3 regions of the Bradyrhizobium elkanii USDA 76 genome follow, and region 1 is predicted to be linked to each of the others. Evidence: riboswitches for the same ligand, from Rfam matches in the RefSeq annotation. Region 1 holds a riboswitch; each other region holds the start of a gene.
What was found. Region 1 has a riboswitch for cobalamin ahead of JEY66_RS04990 (TonB-dependent receptor). Riboswitches for the same ligand answer to the same signal wherever they lie in the genome.
Positions count from the first base shown of each region.

Region 2: linked by a shared signal. The riboswitch ahead of JEY66_RS35580 (ribonucleoside-diphosphate reductase subunit alpha) and the one ahead of JEY66_RS04990 (TonB-dependent receptor) in region 1 are both predicted to bind cobalamin.
Region 3: linked by a shared signal. The riboswitch ahead of metE (5-methyltetrahydropteroyltriglutamate--homocysteine S-methyltransferase) and the one ahead of JEY66_RS04990 (TonB-dependent receptor) in region 1 are both predicted to bind cobalamin.

Region 1 covers NZ_CP066356.1:1,052,687-1,058,869, forward strand. Annotated here, with positions in the region: gene JEY66_RS04980 (amidohydrolase family protein) at 1-308, shown strand, start outside; gene JEY66_RS04985 (CobW family GTP-binding protein) at 310-1,233, shown strand; cobalamin riboswitch at 1,670-1,865, shown strand; gene JEY66_RS04990 (TonB-dependent receptor) at 1,972-4,245, shown strand; gene JEY66_RS04995 (PepSY domain-containing protein) at 4,248-5,747, shown strand; gene JEY66_RS05000 (tetratricopeptide repeat protein) at 5,755-6,183, opposite strand, start outside.
Region 2 covers NZ_CP066356.1:7,506,734-7,512,916, reverse strand. Annotated here, with positions in the region: gene JEY66_RS45225 (hypothetical protein) at 30-278, opposite strand; gene JEY66_RS35585 (hypothetical protein) at 980-1,912, shown strand; cobalamin riboswitch at 2,314-2,529, shown strand; gene JEY66_RS35580 (ribonucleoside-diphosphate reductase subunit alpha) at 2,741-4,570, shown strand; gene JEY66_RS35575 (ribonucleotide-diphosphate reductase subunit beta) at 4,561-5,634, shown strand; gene JEY66_RS35570 (hypothetical protein) at 5,731-5,901, shown strand.
Region 3 covers NZ_CP066356.1:7,008,858-7,015,040, reverse strand. Annotated here, with positions in the region: gene JEY66_RS33610 (hypothetical protein) at 645-1,493, opposite strand; cobalamin riboswitch at 2,842-3,044, shown strand; gene metE (5-methyltetrahydropteroyltriglutamate--homocysteine S-methyltransferase) at 3,147-5,492, shown strand.

The sequences.
Region 1 (6,183 bases):
TGCGCGAGCGCAAGAAAGTGTCGCTGCTCGAGGGCATCCGCAAATGCGCGCTGATCCCGGCCGAGATCCTGTCGGCGAGCACGCCGGCGATGCGGGCCAAGGGGAGGCTGCAGGCCGGCGCCGACGCCGATGTCGTGGTGTTCGACTTCGAGACGCTGAGCGACCGCGCGACTTTCTCCGCGATGAATCGTCCGGCGGAGGGCGTGCGGCATCTCGTGGTCAGCGGCCAGCCGCTGATCAGCGATGGCGTGCTCGATGTCGCGGCGCGTCCCGGCCGGCCGGTGCGCCGGCCCGTCACCGGAGGCTGAGGTGCCGGTCCCGATCCTGCTGGTCGCGGGCTTCCTCGGGGCGGGCAAGACCACGGTCGTCAACCATCTGCTGGCGCATGCGCAAGGGCGGCGCATCGCCGCCGTGGTCAACGATTTCGGCGCGATCAATATCGACGCGGAGCTGATCGCGGGCGCCGGCGACGGCGTGGTCAGCCTGAGCAACGGCTGCATCTGCTGCACGCTGGAGGGCGACCTGCTGCGCACGCTCGCGACGCTGCTGCGGCGTGACCCGCGTCCCGAATTCATCGTGATCGAGACCAGCGGGATCGCCGATCCCGCCGATATCGTGCGCAACCTGATGGATCCCGTGATCTGGAAGGAGGCGCCGCTGGAGACGGTGCTGTGCGTGGTCGACGCGACGCAGCCTGCGGCGATGCTGAACGATGCGCTGCTGCGCTCGCAGCTGCGGGCGGCCGACGTGGTGGCGCTGAGCAAGGTCGATCTGACTGACGCCGCCGCGGGCGTCGCGATCCGCGACGCCGTGCGCGCGGTGCGTCCGGCGGCCGTGGTGGTCGATGCCTTGCATGGCGAGGTGCCGGCCGCGCTGCTGTTCCCGGCGGATCTCGATCATGTGCCGGTGCCGCGCGAGACCGCACCGCGACGGCCGGCGTCCGATCGGTTCGAGACGCTGAGCTGGACCTCGGAGCGGCCGGTGCTGCTGCCGCGCTTGCAGCAGGCGATCGGCAGGCTGGCGCCGAAGCTGGCGCGGGCGAAGGGATTGTTCGAAACGGTGGAGCAGCCCGGGCGGCTGACGGTGTTTCAACTCGCCGGCGGCCGCGCGACCCTGGCTGCGGGTGGCGTGCCGTCGCCCGGCGTGCCGCGCACGCGCATCGTGTTCATTGCCGAGATGGGTGCGCTCTCGCGCGCGGAGATTGATGCGATCATGGAAGGTTGCGTCGAGTAATCCGTCATCCTGAGAGAATGTGAATGTATTCAGTGTCGTCCTGGCGAAAGCCAGGACCCATTACCCCAACCGCTTGTTGTTGTGCGACGCTGAGGCGACTATCGCACTCTCAATCGAATTCGGTGGTTATGGGTCCTGGCTTTCGCCAGGACGACAGCTTGGGGAGGCCGCTCCCTACAATTCTCACACCGTCATCCCGAGGAGCGCCAACGGGTTCGCGCAAAGCGCGGCCCGATGACAGGCTCCGCGCGTCTCGAAGGATGCACGGCCCGGCTGGTGGCCGTCGATCCTTCGAGACGCCGCTTCGCGGCTCCTCAGGATGACGGGTCTAGGAAGTCTTCGCGTCGCCGCAGATGCCGCTGTCTCATCGCCGCAGCATCATCCCGCAAAGCATGTGTGCGACGACCGCATCGAATTGACAGCCTTGCCGGCACCACCTATCGTTTTTGCCGACGGTTCCCTTCGGGGATCAAAAGGGAATGCGGTGCGAGGGTAACCCCAATGCCGCAGCTGTCCCCGCAACTGTAAACGGCGAGCCTTTCGTCAATTTGCCACTGGGCTATCAGGCCCGGGAAGGCGTCGACAGGCGATGACCCGTGAGCCAGGAGACCTGCCGTCAGTCGTGGTCACACGCGAGCACATCGGGCGGGGGCGTCCTGGTGGGATCGGAGCACTGCCTTTTCGGCAATGCGCCAGTCCGCGTTCGCGGTGACGTGCCACGTTACCGCGAGTCGTTTGATGTCTCCGTCCTTTCCCGTTGCGCGCAAATGGCGCCTCGGTCTCGTCTGCTCCCTGTCATCGCTGCTGCTGCCGGCCGAAGGCTCGGCACAAACACCGCCACCAACCAGGCTCGACCCGATCGAGGTCGCGCCTTCCGCTGCGGCAAAGCCGAAGCCTGCGGCGCGCAGCCGTGACATGGCCGCTGCGGCGCGGCCACGGCCGAGGCCCGCGACGGCTGGCGGCAAACCGCGCGCCGCAGCGTCAGGCGCATCGGGATCTGCATCGCCGACGCTCAATGCCACCACGCAGGGCGGCACCGGCAGTCGTCTCAATCTGACGCCGCTGCAGACGCCGGCCAGCGTCGAGATCATCACGGCGCGGACCATCGCCGAGCGCGGCCAGCATAACGTGCTCGATGCCGTCACCCAGGACGCGGCCGGCTTCACCGCAACGCCTGCGCCCGGCAATGGCGGCCTGTCGTTCAGCACCCGCGGCTTTGCCGGCAGCAACTCGGTGATGACGCTGTATGACGGCACGCGCTTCTATATCGGCTCCGGCACGCTGACGTTCCCCTACGATACCTGGTCGACGCAGCGCATTGAGGTGCTGCGCGGCCCGGCCTCGGTGCTGTACGGCGAGGGCGCGATCGGCGGCGTCATCAACGTGATCCCGAAGAAGCCGCAGAGCACGCCCCATAGCGAGGCCGAGGTCTCGCTCGACAGCAACATGACGCGGCGGCTCTCGGTGGACAGCACCGGTCCGATCAATCCCAATGTGTCGTACCGCGTCAACGCCACCGGCAACATGTCGGACGGCTGGGTCGATCGCGACAAGACCTCGAACGCCGTGGTCTCCGCTGCCGTGCGGGTGCAGGCGTCGGACAATCTCGCCTTCACGCTGTCGCAGGACTACGGCGACCGCAGCCCGTCGCGTTATTTCGGCACGCCGCTGATCAACGGCTCGATCCAGGACGCGCTGCGCTTCAAGAACTACAACGCATTGGACAGCGTGATCCGCTACCAGGACAGCTGGACCCAGTTCAGGACCGAGTGGGACGTCGCCGACGGCATCAAGGTCAACAACACGCTGTATTACCTGACCAGCGAGCGGCACTGGCGCGACATCGAGAACTACACCTGGAATCCGAAGACCCAGCTGATCGATCGCACGAGCTATATCGAGATTTTCCACGACCAGAAGCAGCTCGGCAACCGGATGGATACGACGTTCAGCGGTCACGTGTTCGGACTTGCGAACCAGTTCGTCGCCGGGTTCGACGTCAACCGGATCGACTTCGCCCACACCAACAACTCGCCCTATGGCGGCGCGTCGTCGGTCAATCCCTACGTGTTCGATCCGGGATCGTTCTTCGCGACGACGACGGCGACGACGCCGGGCTTCAACGCGATCGTCAATCAATACGCGCTGTTCGCCGAGGATCGTCTCTCGCTGACCGATCAATTGTCGCTCGTCACCGGGGTCAGGTATGATCGCCCCGAAGTCGACCGTACCGACTACAAGACGCCGGCAAACAGTTTCGAGACGACGCTGTCGGGGACCAGTTGGCGCGCCGGCCTTGTTTACGAGCCGATCAAGAACCTCGCGTTCTATGGTCAGTATGCGGTCGGCGTCGATCCGGTCAGCAACCTGATCTCGCTGCCCGTCTCGCAGAAAACCTTCCAGCTTGCGACCGGCAAGCAGACCGAGATCGGGGTCAAGCGGTCGTTCTGGGGCGGCCGCGGCGAGTGGACGCTGGCTGCCTACGAGATCGTCAAGACCGGGCTCACGATTCCCGATCCCGGCAATCCCACCGGCGGCCTGGCATTGCAGATCGGCCAGCAATCCTCGCGCGGCGTCGAAGGATCGATCGGGCTCGCGCTGAGCGACGGCTGGCGTGTCGACGCCAATCTTGCGCTGTTGCGCGCAAGGTACGACAACAACAGCCAGGTGGTCGGCGGCAGGATCGTCAGCTACAACGGCAATGTCCCGGTCAACGTGCCGCAGCAGGTCGCGAACGTCTGGCTGACCTGGGATTTCGCACCCGACTGGTCGGTCTATGGCGGCGTGCAGATCGTCGGCGCGATGTACTCCGATCTTGCCAACACCCAGCTGCGGCCGGGCTACAATGTGGTCAATGGCGGCATCAGATGGAAGCCGGATGACCGCACCACGGTCGCGTTCCGCCTCTACAATCTGTTCGACAAGGTTTATGCGGTGACCTCGAATGGCACCGGGCAGTGGCTGCTCGGCATGCCGCGCACCGCCGAATTGTCCGTCAACGTGAAGTTCTGACCATGCGCAACGCTCTGATCCGGCGCGGGCGGCGGTGGCTCTATATCGTCCATCGCTGGATCGGCATTGCGACGTGTCTTCTGTTCGCGATGTGGTTCATCTCCGGCCTCGTCATGATGTACGTGGCCTTTCCGCGCCTCACCGACAGCGAGCGCCTCGCCGCGCTCCCTGTCATGCCCTGGAATAAGGTGCAGCTCGCACCCGATCGCGCGATGGCGATCGCGGGCGTGGAGCGTTATCCGCGTGACCTGCGGCTCGCGATGATGGACGACACGCCCGTCTATCGGGTGACCGGCTGGCAGGGAGAGGTGATCACGATTTCGGCGATCAACGGCAGCGTGATCGACCGCATCACGCCGGACCAGGCGCTGGCCATCGCACGCCATCATCCGCACGCGGTGCGGCCACGCTTGATCGAAACAGTGACGCGCGACCAATGGTCGGTGACGGCGCGCTTCGATCCGTTGCGGCCGCTCTATCTGATCGGCCTCGGCGACCCTGATGGCACCGAGCTCTATGTCTCCGCACGCACCGGCGAGATCGCGCTCGACACCACGCGTCGCGAGCGTATCTGGAACTGGCTCGGCGCGATCCCGCACTGGATCTATCCGACCGTCCTGCGCAAGGACGGCCCACTGTGGCGGGACGTGGTGCTGTGGATCTCGGGTGTCTGCCTTGTCGTCGCGGTCGCCGGCTTCTGGATCGGCATTTTGCGCCTGCGGCTGACGCGCCGCTACGCACGCGACGCCGTCTCGCCCTATCGCGGCTGGATGGCCTGGCATCACATCGCCGGCCTGATCGGCGGCATCTGCGTCTTGACCTGGATGTTCAGCGGCTGGTTGTCGCTCAATCCCGGCGGCGCGTTCTCCGCTCGCGGCATCACCCGTGAGATTGCGATCGGCTACAGCGGCCATGACACGCCCGACATCGTCGCGAAATTTCAGTCGTCGCCATCGATGCCGGCGGTGGAGGCGCGCTTTGTCTGGATCGGCGGACACAGGTTGATGTTGCTCGACGATGGTAACGGCCGCCGCAGCCTCGCCGATCCTGTGACCGGCGCGCAGATGACCCTCTCGCGCGACGAGATCATCGCTGCCGCCCGACACGCAATGCCCGGCGCTGCGATGACATCAGCGCGGCAGCTCGATCAACCCGACGCCTACTGGTACACGCTGCACCATACACGCGAGCTGCCCGTATTGCGGATCGGCTTCGACGATCCCGCCCACACCTGGTTGCATGTCTCCCCCGTCACCGGCGAGATCCTCGACCGCAGCGACGACAGCCGCCGGTCCTACCGCTGGCTGTTCAATGCGCTGCACAGCCTCGACTTCCCGCTGCTGCTGCGCATCTCGCCGGCGCGCGACGCCGTGGTGTGGCTGCTGTCGGCGGTCGGCACGATTATCTCGATCAGCGGGATCGTGATCGGTTGGCGGCGGTTGCGGCGACGCAAGGTGCGAGCGAGGCCAGTGTCGGCGGGCCTCGTGCGCACGCCCTCGTAAGCTGCGATTACTTGACGGTCAGGTGCACGTCCGGCGCCGGCCGATCGGGGGCCCATTCCAGTGCGAACCGCTGTCCGGCAATGATCTCATAGGTCGAGAGCTTGGATGCGACCGCATCGCGGAACCGGAGATAGGCATCGCGCTGCCGCCCGTTCGAGCGGGCCGCGGCCAGATTGAGCCATTTGTAGGCCAGCACGAAATCTGTCGGAACGCCGTGACCCTTGTCGTAGATCAGGCCGAGCTGGGCTTGCGCGAACGGGTCGCCCTGCACGGCGCCGCGATAGTAGCAGTCGGCGGCGGCTGCGTAGGCCTGCGGCACGCCGAAGCCGTGCTCATACAAGAAGCCGAGCATGCCGAGCGCGCGCGCATTGCCGTGCTCGGCGGCCGGCGCGAGCTCCCGAGCCGCCCTGACATAATCGCCGCGATGGAAGGCGGC
Region 2 (6,183 bases), 2.7 Mb from region 1:
CGTCGAATTTCATCCGTATGACGAGTCTTTTAGAGCAGTTCAAAGGTTCGCATCAAAAAAAATCGCAAGCTGCGATGTAGGATGCCGCTACCTCCTAGCTCGGACAGCTGTTGCTCGAAGCCTGTGGCGTCGTTGCGATACGCGACGGCTTTGCCGTCTCTGAATGCATCAAAGCTGATCGGATTCAAGATCAGTAGTCGGCTTTGCGCCTTGTGCGCGTCGGATACGTAAAGCACCCGCCCATCGTAGTACCATTGAAAATTATAGAGCTTGATCAAGCGGTCGAGAAATTCTCGCGGTGGGAGTTCCGGTAGCCGCCCGCGAATCCGCCCCTTCACCCCAGTACTTACATTGACCCGGATATTCCGATTGTGACCGAATTCCTGTAGTGCGGTCGCGAGGTCCTGATCCAGAACATGTAACTGTAAGGCGTCGATGGCAGCGTCAGCGGCGCGCCGAGCGTCCTGGCGACGTCAGGCAGGTGAAAACAGGAACACATAGCACTTTCTTCAAGATGCAGCCTCCGAGATCGGATGAGTATACCTGCTATTTTCACGACAGGATCGACACCAAAATTCGTCCCAAGTTGGAGGCCGATGCTTCTTCCTAAATGGAAACCTGCCGCGGTCATCGGGTAACGAACGCTCGTCAGCTTTCGGTCAGCTCGCTTCTCTAAGGTGCTGGCCGATTCGCGCTCACGAATGCTGCCAATCTTATCACGCGACAGAAACGGTTCTTCTCATGTTGCCTGCCGTTGCCTCGACCCGCTCTCAACTCGGCCGAATGTATCTCCAGCGGCTGTTCATCGGTGCGGGACCAGTTTCATGAAAATCTTACGCAGGCGGATGCTCTTGTCCGCTTGCCGCTTCTGCTGTCGCATCGGCGGGTGTAAGACCGACCTGTATACCAAAGTGCGGGCGAGTACGAAGGCACTGTCGTCGACTCGCTTGCAAATGAGATGGGAGGAACTGTGTTGCGGATGGATTTTTCGCGTATTAATCGGTCTAAAGCTATATTCCATAATATTTATGCTTCTGATGATCCGAGGGCATATTTCTCGATCCTCGGAGACCTAGATTATATGATTCCGGACGTGGCTGAGCCGGTTGTGCGCCAAATCCTGGCAGCGAAAGCTTCGGCAACCGGCCTTAAGCCCGTCGTGCTCGACGTTGGATGTTCATACGGCATCAACGCAGCAGTGCATCGCTTTCCGCTGACCTTCGGGGGCTTGCGTCACCGCTACGCCCGGCGTGAGATGAGGGCGATCAGTTCTGAAACACTGGTGAGTCTCGATCGCAATTTTTATGCAGCCTGGCCTGATGTCGGGTTGGCGCGCTTTATCGGCCTCGACGTGTCGGTACAGGCGATCAGCTATGCAAAGAGTGTTGGCCTCTTGGAGCAGGGCATCGTCGCTGACCTTGAAAAGGAGGCGCTATCGACGGATAGCGCGCGCATTCTCCGCTCCGTGGATGTTATCATGTCAACCGGATGCATCGGCTACGTTACCGAGAAGACGTTCAGCGAGATTCTCGATGCGACAGAGAAGCAACCATGGATCATCTCCTTTGTGCTACGAATGTTCCCATTTGAATCGTTGGCCGAAGCGTTTGCAAAGCGTGGTCTTGTGACAGAACGTCTTACCGGCGCGACGTTTATCCAGCGTCGCTTTCGCGATGCTGAAGAGTTTGAAAGTTGTTTGGCCAGCTTGGCGGCCCTTGGCGTGGATGCGACCGGCCTCGAATCAGAAGGGCTGTTGCATGCGGATCTGATCTTGTCTCGCCCAGAGGCGGATGCGCGGGCCACGCCTCTGGAAGACGTTGTCACCGTCGCCAGCGGCAGGGGACGGCCGATTGGACCCCGTTACGTTCATGTTGAAAGCAACGAGGGCTTGCACGTTGCGCTGGAGCCCTGACAGTTAAGGACCACTGTGCAGCGCGCGAGTCTCTTCGGCGCTGGATCAAGACGTCGAAAAACAAGGCCATTCTGGTCGAAGGCGCGCCAGGGCCAATGTTGTTCGCCGACGATGGATAACGATTCGTCCAGATGCCATTTGTCGCGGCGAGCGCTGCGATTCAGATCGGAGAGCGCCTTGCCGAATTCCCTCTCTGCTGACGCGCGGTTTCATAGATCGCATCAATGCGACACGTGGGTCAGAATTTCCTCGACTATGCGCAAGCTTAACGGAAACTGAAAGGCAGCCCAAGGCATCTCTGCAGCAAGAAGTGACAGCGGCGATAGAGTGGTCCGGGCGGTCGGTATGTTTTTGCCTTCTAAATCTTGATCTCTCCAATTGACGAATCCCGGCGCGTAGACCTATCTATAGTCAGTCACGGTCTTCCGTTCCCCACATCTTGTAGGGTGGAAGCTAAGAGGGAACCCGGTGCGCCAAAACGGCAACTCCGGGGCTGCCCCCGCAACTGTAAGCGGCGAGCGGTTGTCATCATGGTCACTGGCGCGACACAGCGCCGGGAAGGCCGATGGCCGCAGTGACCCGCGAGCCAGGAGACCTGCCGCGACCGAATGAAAGTCCTCGGGCGGGGTGTCCCGGTGGGTCGCTTGCAGCCGGGGACATTTGCCCGGATTCCTCGCAAGTCGTCCGCGCCGGCCCGCGCCCAACATCGCGGGGTTGCCGATGTCGCCGTCTTACAATTTCGATCAGCAGGGTCATCTCATTGAGCCGCCGCATGTGCAGCCGCGCCCAGCGCAGGCAAGGCCTACCCCGCCTGAGTCGGGTCTTGTCTTGCCATCGCCGGCTCCGCTGCCGCGCCCCCTTGCTCCATCGCCAAGGCGGGCCGATCTCAAGCTCGATCGGACGCGCGACGACCTGTTGACGCCGTTCGGCAAGCTGACGGTGACCGACCGTTACCTGCTCGCCGGCGAATTGCTCCAGGACATGTTCGCGCGGGTGTCTTGCGCCTTCGCGGATGATGTTGCGCATGCCCAACGTCTCTATGATGCGATGTCTCGGCTGTGGTTCATGCCGGCCACACCGGTGCTGTCCAACGGCGGCACCACGCGCGGTCTGCCGATCTCATGCTTCCTTAACTCGGTGTCGGACTCGCTCGAAGGCATCGTCGGCACCTGGAACGAGAATGTCTGGCTTGCCTCTAACGGCGGCGGCATCGGCACCTACTGGGGCAACGTTCGCTCGATCGGCGAGAAGGTGAAGGGCGGCGTTACCTCGGGTATCATCCCGTTCATCCACGTCATGGACGGCCTGACATTGGCGATCAGCCAGGGCTCGTTGCGGCGCGGCTCTGCGGCGGTCTATCTCGATATCCACCATCCCGAGATCGAGGAGTTCCTCGAGATTCGCAAGGCGTCCGGCGACTTCAACCGCAAGAGTCTCAACCTGCACCACGGGATCAACGTTACCGACGCGTTCATGCGTGCCGTGGGCGCCGGCACCGCGTTCGCTCTGCGCAGCCCGAGGACCAACGATGTCATCCGCGAGATCGACGCCCGCCAACTGTGGCAACGCATCCTGGAGAACCGGCTGCAGACCGGCGAGCCTTACTTGTTGTTTATTGACACCGTGAACCGGTCGCTCCCCAAGCACCAGCGCGAGCTCGGCCTCAAGGTCTCTACCTCCAACCTGTGCAGCGAAATTACCCTGCCGACCGGCATCGATCATCGCGGCGAGGAGCGCACCGCGGTGTGCTGCCTGTCGTCGCTCAACCTCGAGACCTGGGATCAGTGGAATGAGAAGCCAGGCTTCATCGAGGACGTCATGCGCTTCCTCGACAACGTGCTGACCCACTTCATCACGGTGGCGCCGGACGGCATGAAGCGTGCCCGCTACGCCGCCTTGCGTGAGCGCTCCGTCGGCCTCGGCGTCATGGGCTTCCATTCGTTCCTGCAGGCCAAGGGCATTCCGATGGAAAGTGTCGTGGCCAAGTCGTTCAATCTGAACATGTTCCGGAAAATCCGTCGCGATGCCGACGCGGCATCCGTGACGCTCGCGCGCGAGCGTGGGCCGTGCCCGGATGCACTGGAACGCGGTGTGATGGCGCGCTTCAGCCATAAGATCGCGATCGCGCCAACCGCCTCGATCAGCATCATCTGCGGCGGGACTAGCGCTTGCGTCGAGCCGATCCCGGCCAACATCTACACCCATAAGACCTTGTCCGGTGCCATCTCGGTGCGTAATCCGCATCTCGCCAAGCTGCTGGCCGCCAAGGGCGCAGATACTTCGGCGACCTGGCAGTCGATCATCGCGCACGAGGGTTCAGTCGCCCATCTCGACACCCTGTCGGAACACGAAAAAGCGGTCTTTCGCACCGCCTTCGAAATCGACCAGCGCTGGATCGTCGAGCTTGCCGCCGACCGCGCCGCGTTCATTTGCCAGAGCCAGTCGATTAACCTCTATCTGCCGGCCGACGTCGATAAGTGGGACCTTCACATGCTGCATTGGACGGCATGGAAGCGCGGGGTGAAGAGCCTCTACTACTGCCGTTCAAAATCGATCTCGCGCGCGGCGTTCGCCGGCAACATCGCTGACGGCGACAACGCGGCGCCGCCGCAGCCGCAGCGGCACACTGACTATGAGGAGTGCCTCGCATGTCAGTGATCGATCTCTCATCCGTCGATCCGCGCACACTGATCGGCAAACGGTGCGTCGGCCTCCTCGACTCGACCGGCAGCTATGACGTCGATCGCTACGCCTGGGCTTACGAGTTCTGGAAGCGCCAGCAGCAGACCCATTGGATGGGCGAGGAGGTGCCGCTTGGTGCCGACCTCAAGGATTGGGCATCGGACCGCGTTACCGACAGTGAGCGCGCGCTGCTCACTCAGATCTTCCGTTTCTTCACCCAATCGGACATCGAAGTCGGCGATAACTATCTTAAGCGCTACATCCCGATCTTCCAGCCGCTCACCGTCCAGATGATGATGGCGGCCTTCACTAATATGGAGACGGTCCACATCGACGCCTATGCGCTGCTGCTCAAAACGCTCGGCATGCCCAAGACCGAGTTCGAGGCATTTCGCGGCTATTCCGAGATGCGTGCCAAGGCGGACTACATGCACGAGTTCGGCGTCGACACAGTAGCCGATGTCGCCAGGACCTTGGCGATGTTCGGCGCCTTCACCGAAGGCATGGCGTTGTTCGCGAGCTTCGCGATGCTGCTCAATTTCCCCCGCCACAACAAGATGAACGGCATGGGACAGATCGTAAGCTGGTCGGTTCGCGACGAGAGCCTGCATTGTGAGGGCATTATCAAGCTGTTTCACGAATGGAACCGAGAAACCGGCGCGGTGACGCGCTCCGTCCGTGACGATATCGTCGACGTCGCCAAAACCATGGTGAAGCTGGAGGAGAATTTCGTCGACCTCGCCTTCGGCCTCGGCAAGATCGAGGGCATGAGGCCTGAGCAGATCCACACTTACGTCCGCTATGTCGCCGACTGGCGACTGACCCAGTTGCGGATTGCCCCGGTCTTCGGCTTCTTCGAAGCCAAGGAGGGCGGGTTCACCCAGCTCAAGGCGCATCCGCTGCCTTGGCTCGTCGAGATTCTCAATGGCGTCGAGCACGCTAATTTCTTCGAGCAGCGCGCCACCGAGTACTCCAAGGCGGCGAGCCGCGGCAGCTGGGACGGCGAAGACGGGGTGTGGGCAGCTTTCGGCCGGACGTAGCCAGACGGAACGGCGCTTTGGAGCGCCCCCGCATTTTCGGACGTTTGCGAAAGTCGGCTCTGCCGCTGCTTGCGGGGCCGCAGCGGACCTTGATCTATGCCGCTCGAAATCATGGTCGCGGGCCTTTGGGATGGACGTGCCAAAGTGGAGGTGTTGAGCACACCTAAGGTGTCCGCCAGTATCGGAGTTCATCAAAAACGCTCCGGCTGGGATGAGCAGAGGCAGCGCGGTATCGGGCAACCGATCGAAGAAAACTGCGCCCGTTGATGTGCCGATGCGCAAATGAACTCAATCCCGGTTTCACGAGGCGCGCGACGTAACCGATGTCCACGCGGTTTGCGCTAAGGCCGCCTGCAATGCGGCTTAAGAAGAATTGGTTGCACGCTAGCCGTCCTTTTGGGAAGGGCGGACGGAAACTGTTTTACGCACCTTAGCCAAAGGGACGCGGAAAAACCTGACTTGAATGCTGCGGGCCGGCGGCTGTGTACGTGACAATCACGCGTGATGGTCAAGGTGGCCGACTCCGCGGCGTCGGTTCATATAAAGTGC
Region 3 (6,183 bases), 3.2 Mb from region 1:
AAAGCCGAATTTGTAACGAGAGACGGCGCCCGGCGGGTGGGGAAGAGCGAAAGAAGCATGCTTCAGATCAGGATTTACGACGCGCAAACGATCCGCGTGAGGAAATCTAGATCTTCCGTCCCAATTCTGCAGTCGATCCGACGCAGCATGGCTGCAGAACTCCTCGCCGGGGGTACTCGGGAAAGGGCCCGCCGCCATGAGGTATGCCGGCGTCGCTATCACTGCCCCGTTCCCGGGTACCCTTTTAACCGGTCTCGTCGCTGCACTCGCTCCCGCGTGCCGCCTTCGGCGTCACGCTCCTGCGGGTGCCATTGTCCGTTGAAGCGATGCGCTGCGCGCACGCCTGGTCAGAGCAGGGGCCGCAAGCATCGCTAGGCCAACTCCCCCGAAGAATGGATCTAGAGCTGGCCGCGTCGCAGATTGGCGTCCGCTCGCTGCATGTGAGCGGGGAGGGCTAACCGGCTCTCGTAAGCTGGCACGTGCGCGCCTGGTCAAGGCATCGCTTGCTTCGCGGAATGGGCCGAGAGCAACGGTACTGCCCTATGACGAGCTGCGAGAGGCTGGCGGTTTGTCGCAAAAACGTTACAGGACAAGTCAGCGCTTCCGAACGCGTGTGCTTTGCTGCTACTCCGAGGCGCTCAGCGTCAAGGAGCTGCGCCGCGATCTTGCTTTGTGTGACCATTGGCCGAGGCCTTTCGCGCCCTCTCTATTGCTTCCCGTTCACTTGGCTCTATCCGATCGAACCAGGAGCCTGGAGGATAGGCCGCGATACGCTTAGCGAAGGAAGATTGCGGCTCCCAATCTTGTCCCTCGCTCTTCTCGAAAGTGATGACGCCGTTGTGGGTAAAATAATGGGGGCCTGGGATGTTACAGTTCACCAAAAGCAGAACGCGCCACAGATCGCCCTTCTCGGTCGGCTTGGCATTGGGTTTCGACACGTAATCCACTACAACGGGTTCAATGATATGGCAGCGGCCGTGCCGCAGAAGATTGCCGAGCTTGCCTTGCGCAGTCGTCACGAAGTTGAAGTTGGCCGGATCATGCAGAAAGTGAAGATTCGCGTCCCTTTCGCCATCTGTAACCTCACTGGCGATCAACGAGAGCGCCAAGGCGCGCCAGCCCAATTCAATCGGCTTTGCATATGTCGATGCAAGTTTAATCGTCCCGTCAGTCGCGATCTTCCAAGTGATAGCGTACTGTTCGTCTGATCTGTTGTCCGGGTGCCTGGTCCATGAAAAATAAACGTACTCTGTTCGGTCAATTCCTTCAGCGACTCCCCACGATCGAGGCACAAAGTGAGCCACCTTCGAGACCTTGGAAATGATTTGTTCTATAGTCTCACCATCTTGCGCTCGCCACGTTGACTTGACCCTTTCGACAAGCGTGTGGTCGTTGGCGCGAACATTGTTGCTCGTCGCCGCCAGCCCGGCCAGGCAGATCAGCGACCGAGCGATACAGAACCAAAGCACGCGCTTTCCAGACTTTTTCTTCATTGCTTCCGGCTCATCTGGTTATCATCCACACGTCAATCCAAAGCGGCACGTCTTCCTCAGCGTGCTTTGCGCAGATCGCAAGAAGTTAGCGGCAACGTGACGCAGGCGCCTGCCGATGTCCCGCGCGAGCAGGCGCCGTCCCTCGATGTCACGCGCCGCTAACTTCAGTGGTCAGCCAAAGCCTCAATTTGCAATGCTGGACCTGCCCAGGAGGAGAAGCCTGGACATGATGAGGACTTGCATTGTTCGTGCCAGGCAATAACCGGCAGTTCGCGGCAGATTTGTGCTGTCTTTGTCGACTTACCGACCTACGCACGTTCTAATGTTACCATTCAGCCTATTCGCCACGACTTCCGTGAATGATTCTTGTCACGCACTGAATCTTCGACAGCGGGCGAATGCCTCGCTGCCAGAGTCTTGACGACAATTGGGAGCAGGTATGCCGCCATCGATCCGTGTGATCCGGGGGCGTTGCCGCTACTACGAATGTCGAGGGCGCCCCAGCCTGTTGTGCTTGGCACTTTGCGGCCTACACCAACGCGGAGCCGCCCTTCAGCGGCGGGCGATTTGGAATCGATGTTAAGGAACTTCACGGATCAAGCAGGGGACGAGACGTGGCATTCTCCGCTCGCGCAACGTTAGGGGCCGTCGTCTACCTGCTCGTCATTGCAGTCAACATTCAAGGAGCTGCGCTTCCACGCAGCCGTGTCGACCGGCAAGAGGGAAGCCTCAGGTCTTGCTAGCTTCGGCTCGAACTACTCAACACTTCCGAGAGCATCTGTCTGACGGGGCGGCTCATAAAAGGCCTTGCCATCCAGCCGAACAGACCGACAGTAAAGACGGCAGCAGCAAAGACGCCGAGGGCGCTCCAAACAGCCATTTTCATTGCGAGGGTCTCTTTTGGTTGTGGTGATTCAATATGCTTGCTTTGGCCAGTATCACCAAAACGTCGGCGTGACGCCTACCAGGATTGGCTGGTCGCACATCGACACGTCCGCTGAGCACGCTGCTGGATTAAGCGAATACCTCTTGCGCGTATTCGCCACTGATCCATGGTTATTAATGGAGAAGGGAGGGCGCATCGAAGCGTGCTCGATGAATCGTTCAAAAGCCGGGCCGCATGACAAGCGTCTTGCGCGGCGCCGTGAGCTTCTTCGTGCTGGGCGCATTCGTCTCGTGCACAGATCTGACCCGCCGCCCGACGCCAATGCGTCTCCGAGATGGTCATTCCGATATCCTATGACTGGAGATGGCTTCTACGTCGCGATCAAGCGTGGCCTCGGAGGAGCATTCGCGTAAGAGAGGTCGCAGCACCAATTTGAGAGGTTGACGGCCGAGTTCTCTTGCCGATAATCCAAGTCGTCGAGGTTCTCCGGTTTCCGTTTGATCCGGAGCTAAGAGGGAAGCCGGTGCCAATGCCGGCGCTGCCCCCGCAACTGTGAGCGGTGAGCCACTGTCCAACAAAGTCACTGAAGCCCGCGCGGCTTCGGGAAGGCCGGACGGCGGCAATGACCCGCGAGCCAGGAGACCTGCCCCGACAAAATATTCATCCACGGGCGGGGTGTCCCGGTGGTGCGCCAAGCAGCCGTCGCTCGGGCGACTTCTCCTGCCTGCGTCCGCCATGGCCTTTGCCCCCAACATGGGGTTAGCGCTATGTCTCTTCTCTCCCTTCCGGTTGCCACGCTCGGAACGCCGCGCATCGGTCCAAGACGCGAGCTCAAAGTCGCACTCGAAGGCTATTGGGCCGGAAGAATTAGTGAACAGCAGTTGCTTGAGGACGCAGCCGGCCTACGTGCCGCGAACTGGGCGCGCCAGAAGTCCCTCGGTGTCACCGTGATTCCGTCGAACGACTTCTCGTTGTACGATCAGGTGCTCGACACCAGTGTCATGGTCGGCGCCATCCCGGAAGTCTACGCCTCGAAAGCCGAGCCCGTTTCCCTCAAGACGTATTTCGCCATGGCACGCGGTTCACAATACGACGGCCGGGGTGCGAGTTGCGGCCACGGATCTCGCGGCGATGGCGCACCCGCGCAGGAGATGACCAAGTGGTTCGACACCAACTACCATTACATGGTCCCGGAATTTCATCGCGGACAGACTTTCAGGCTGTCCTCTCGCAAGCCTATCGACGAGTATGAGGAAGCCAAGGCCCTTGGCTTTCAGACTCGCCCTGTCCTGATCGGCCCGGTCACATTCCTAAAGCTAGGCAAGAGTGCTGATCCTGCGTTCCAGCCACTGTCACTCCTGGATGACCTGATACAGGTCTATATCGAGGTTCTGCAGGAATTGGCCAAACGCGGGGCAAATTGGGTTCAGTTCGACGAGCCCTGCTTGGTTCTTGATCTGGATGAGGAATCAAGACAATCCTTGCTACATGCCTATGACCGGCTCGCCAAGGAAGGGCCGGCCATCAAGATCATGGTCGCCAGCTATTTCGGTGGCCTCGGCGACAATCTTCCCACCGCCTTGCGCCTACCTGTCGCCGGGCTGCACGTCGACCTGGTTCGGGCGCCAGCGTTATTGGACCAGATCATTACCGCCAAGCGAAGTGATCTCGTCGTGTCACTCGGCGCGATAGACGGCCGCAATGTGTGGCGGACGAATTTGTCGGCACTGCGCCAACGGCTCGATCCCGCTATCGCGAAGCTGGGCAAAGATCGCATACAAATCGCTCCATCCTGTTCGCTGCTTCACGTGCCGGTCGATGTTGAACTCGAGACGGAGCTCGCTTCAGACATCAAGGGTTGGCTAGCATTCTCCGTTCAGAAGATTCGCGAGCTTGCGACCTTGGCGCGCGCTCTTGCAGGCGATCAGGATGTTGCTGGCGCTCTTGCGCAGTCGGAGCGCGTCACCACCGATCGTGGGACTTCGCCAAAGATCCGAGATGCCGATGTCGCCATCCGGATGAGAGCGATCAACCAGGCCACGCGCCGGCGCGCCAGTCCATTTGCCAGCCGTGCCGAGATCCAGCGCAAGCGCTTCAAACTACCGGCGTTTCCGACAACGACGATCGGATCGTTTCCGCAGACTGCAGAGGTTCGTAATGCCCGCGCAGCGCACGCGCGAGGCACGATGAACGACGGACAATACGACGAGTTCCTCAAGGAAGAGACTGCGCGTGCCGTACGTTGGCAGGAGGACATTGGCCTCGACGTGCTTGTGCACGGCGAGTTTGAGCGCAATGACATGGTGCAGTACTTCGGCGAACAACTCGCCGGCTTCGCATTTACCAAAAATGGCTGGGTACAATCCTATGGCTCGCGCTGTGTCCGGCCGCCGATCTTGTTTGGCGATGTCTCACGGCCGAAGCCGATCACCGTGGGGTGGTGGCGGTACGCGCAATCGCTAACCAAGAAGCCGATGAAGGCGATGTTGACCGGACCAGTGACGATCTTGAACTGGTCGTTTGTTCGCGATGATATTCCCCGAGCCGAGGTCTGTCGTCAAATTGCGCTCGCGATCCGAGACGAAGTCGGCGATCTCGAAAATGCTGGTGCAGCCATGATCCAGATCGACGAGGCTGCGCTGCGCGAAGGATTGCCGCCGCGCCGATCGGAGTGGACGGCTTATCTCGAGTGGGCCGGGGATTGCTTCCGCATCTGCTCATCGGGCGTCGCCGATCAAACCCAGATCCATACCCACATGTGCTACTCGGAATTCAACGACATCATCGATGCGATTGCTGCAATGGACGCGGATGTCATCTCGATCGAGACTTCGCGGTCGAAAATGGAGCTGCTCGACGCGTTTCGGAACTACAAATATCCAAATCAAATCGGGCCGGGTGTGTACGATATCCATTCTCCGCGCGTGCCCGAGTCGAGCGAGATGAAAGAGCTCGTGGCTTTGGCTCGAAAGCGGCTGCAGGATTCGCAACTTTGGATCAATCCGGATTGCGGTCTGAAGACGCGCAAATGGGAGGAGGTTCGCCCGGCGCTGGTGAACATGGTCTCCGCCGCCCGCGAACTACGCGCTGCATCCACTCCAGCCGACCGTTGACCTGGTCTGGTCTTTCGTCGAGAAGGCCGGTCGCCTGTCAACGATTTGCGGGCTCGATAATTGTGGGAGGCATTGGTGAGCAGAAAAAGGCCCGGCCGCCTTTAGCGGCCGGGCGGAAGTGTGTCCGGGAGGAGCGACGCTGCTAGGCAACGTGCTGACTTCCATCGGCGGAAGGAGGGCGCCGATGGTTCGATTACGGCGGGGACATCCGCCGAAATCTGACCCCAGTTAAGGCGCAAGCTCAGCGTAGCTCAATCATGCCCTGGTATGCGGCCGATATAGCCTAGATTTGAAATCTACACCAAGGTTTGTCACTTATGAGTAGTTTCGCAACGCTCTGCAGGGCCGAGAAATGTGGGGCGGTCGTGCCGGGCGATCATGGACGGGCACCAAGCGCACGTTGGTACGCTTTTCTGCCGGAAACGATGGGCTCGATCAACGGGACCATACGATAACGCGCACAGCAAGGATCTTATCGTGGTGACCAATGCAATCTGCGGCTTGCTATTGATCCCGCTTCAGCTAGTCATTGGTCTAGTCAAGTTTTTATACCAACCTCTGTTGGAAATCTTGTGCGGCTCGACGAAGAGCCGGCGAACGGGATGCCGATCAGCGTGCTCTTGATCGCCGCGACTGCTCGCGATCCAGAGCATAAACCGGTTTGGTGATGTCGAACTCGGATCTGAAACGG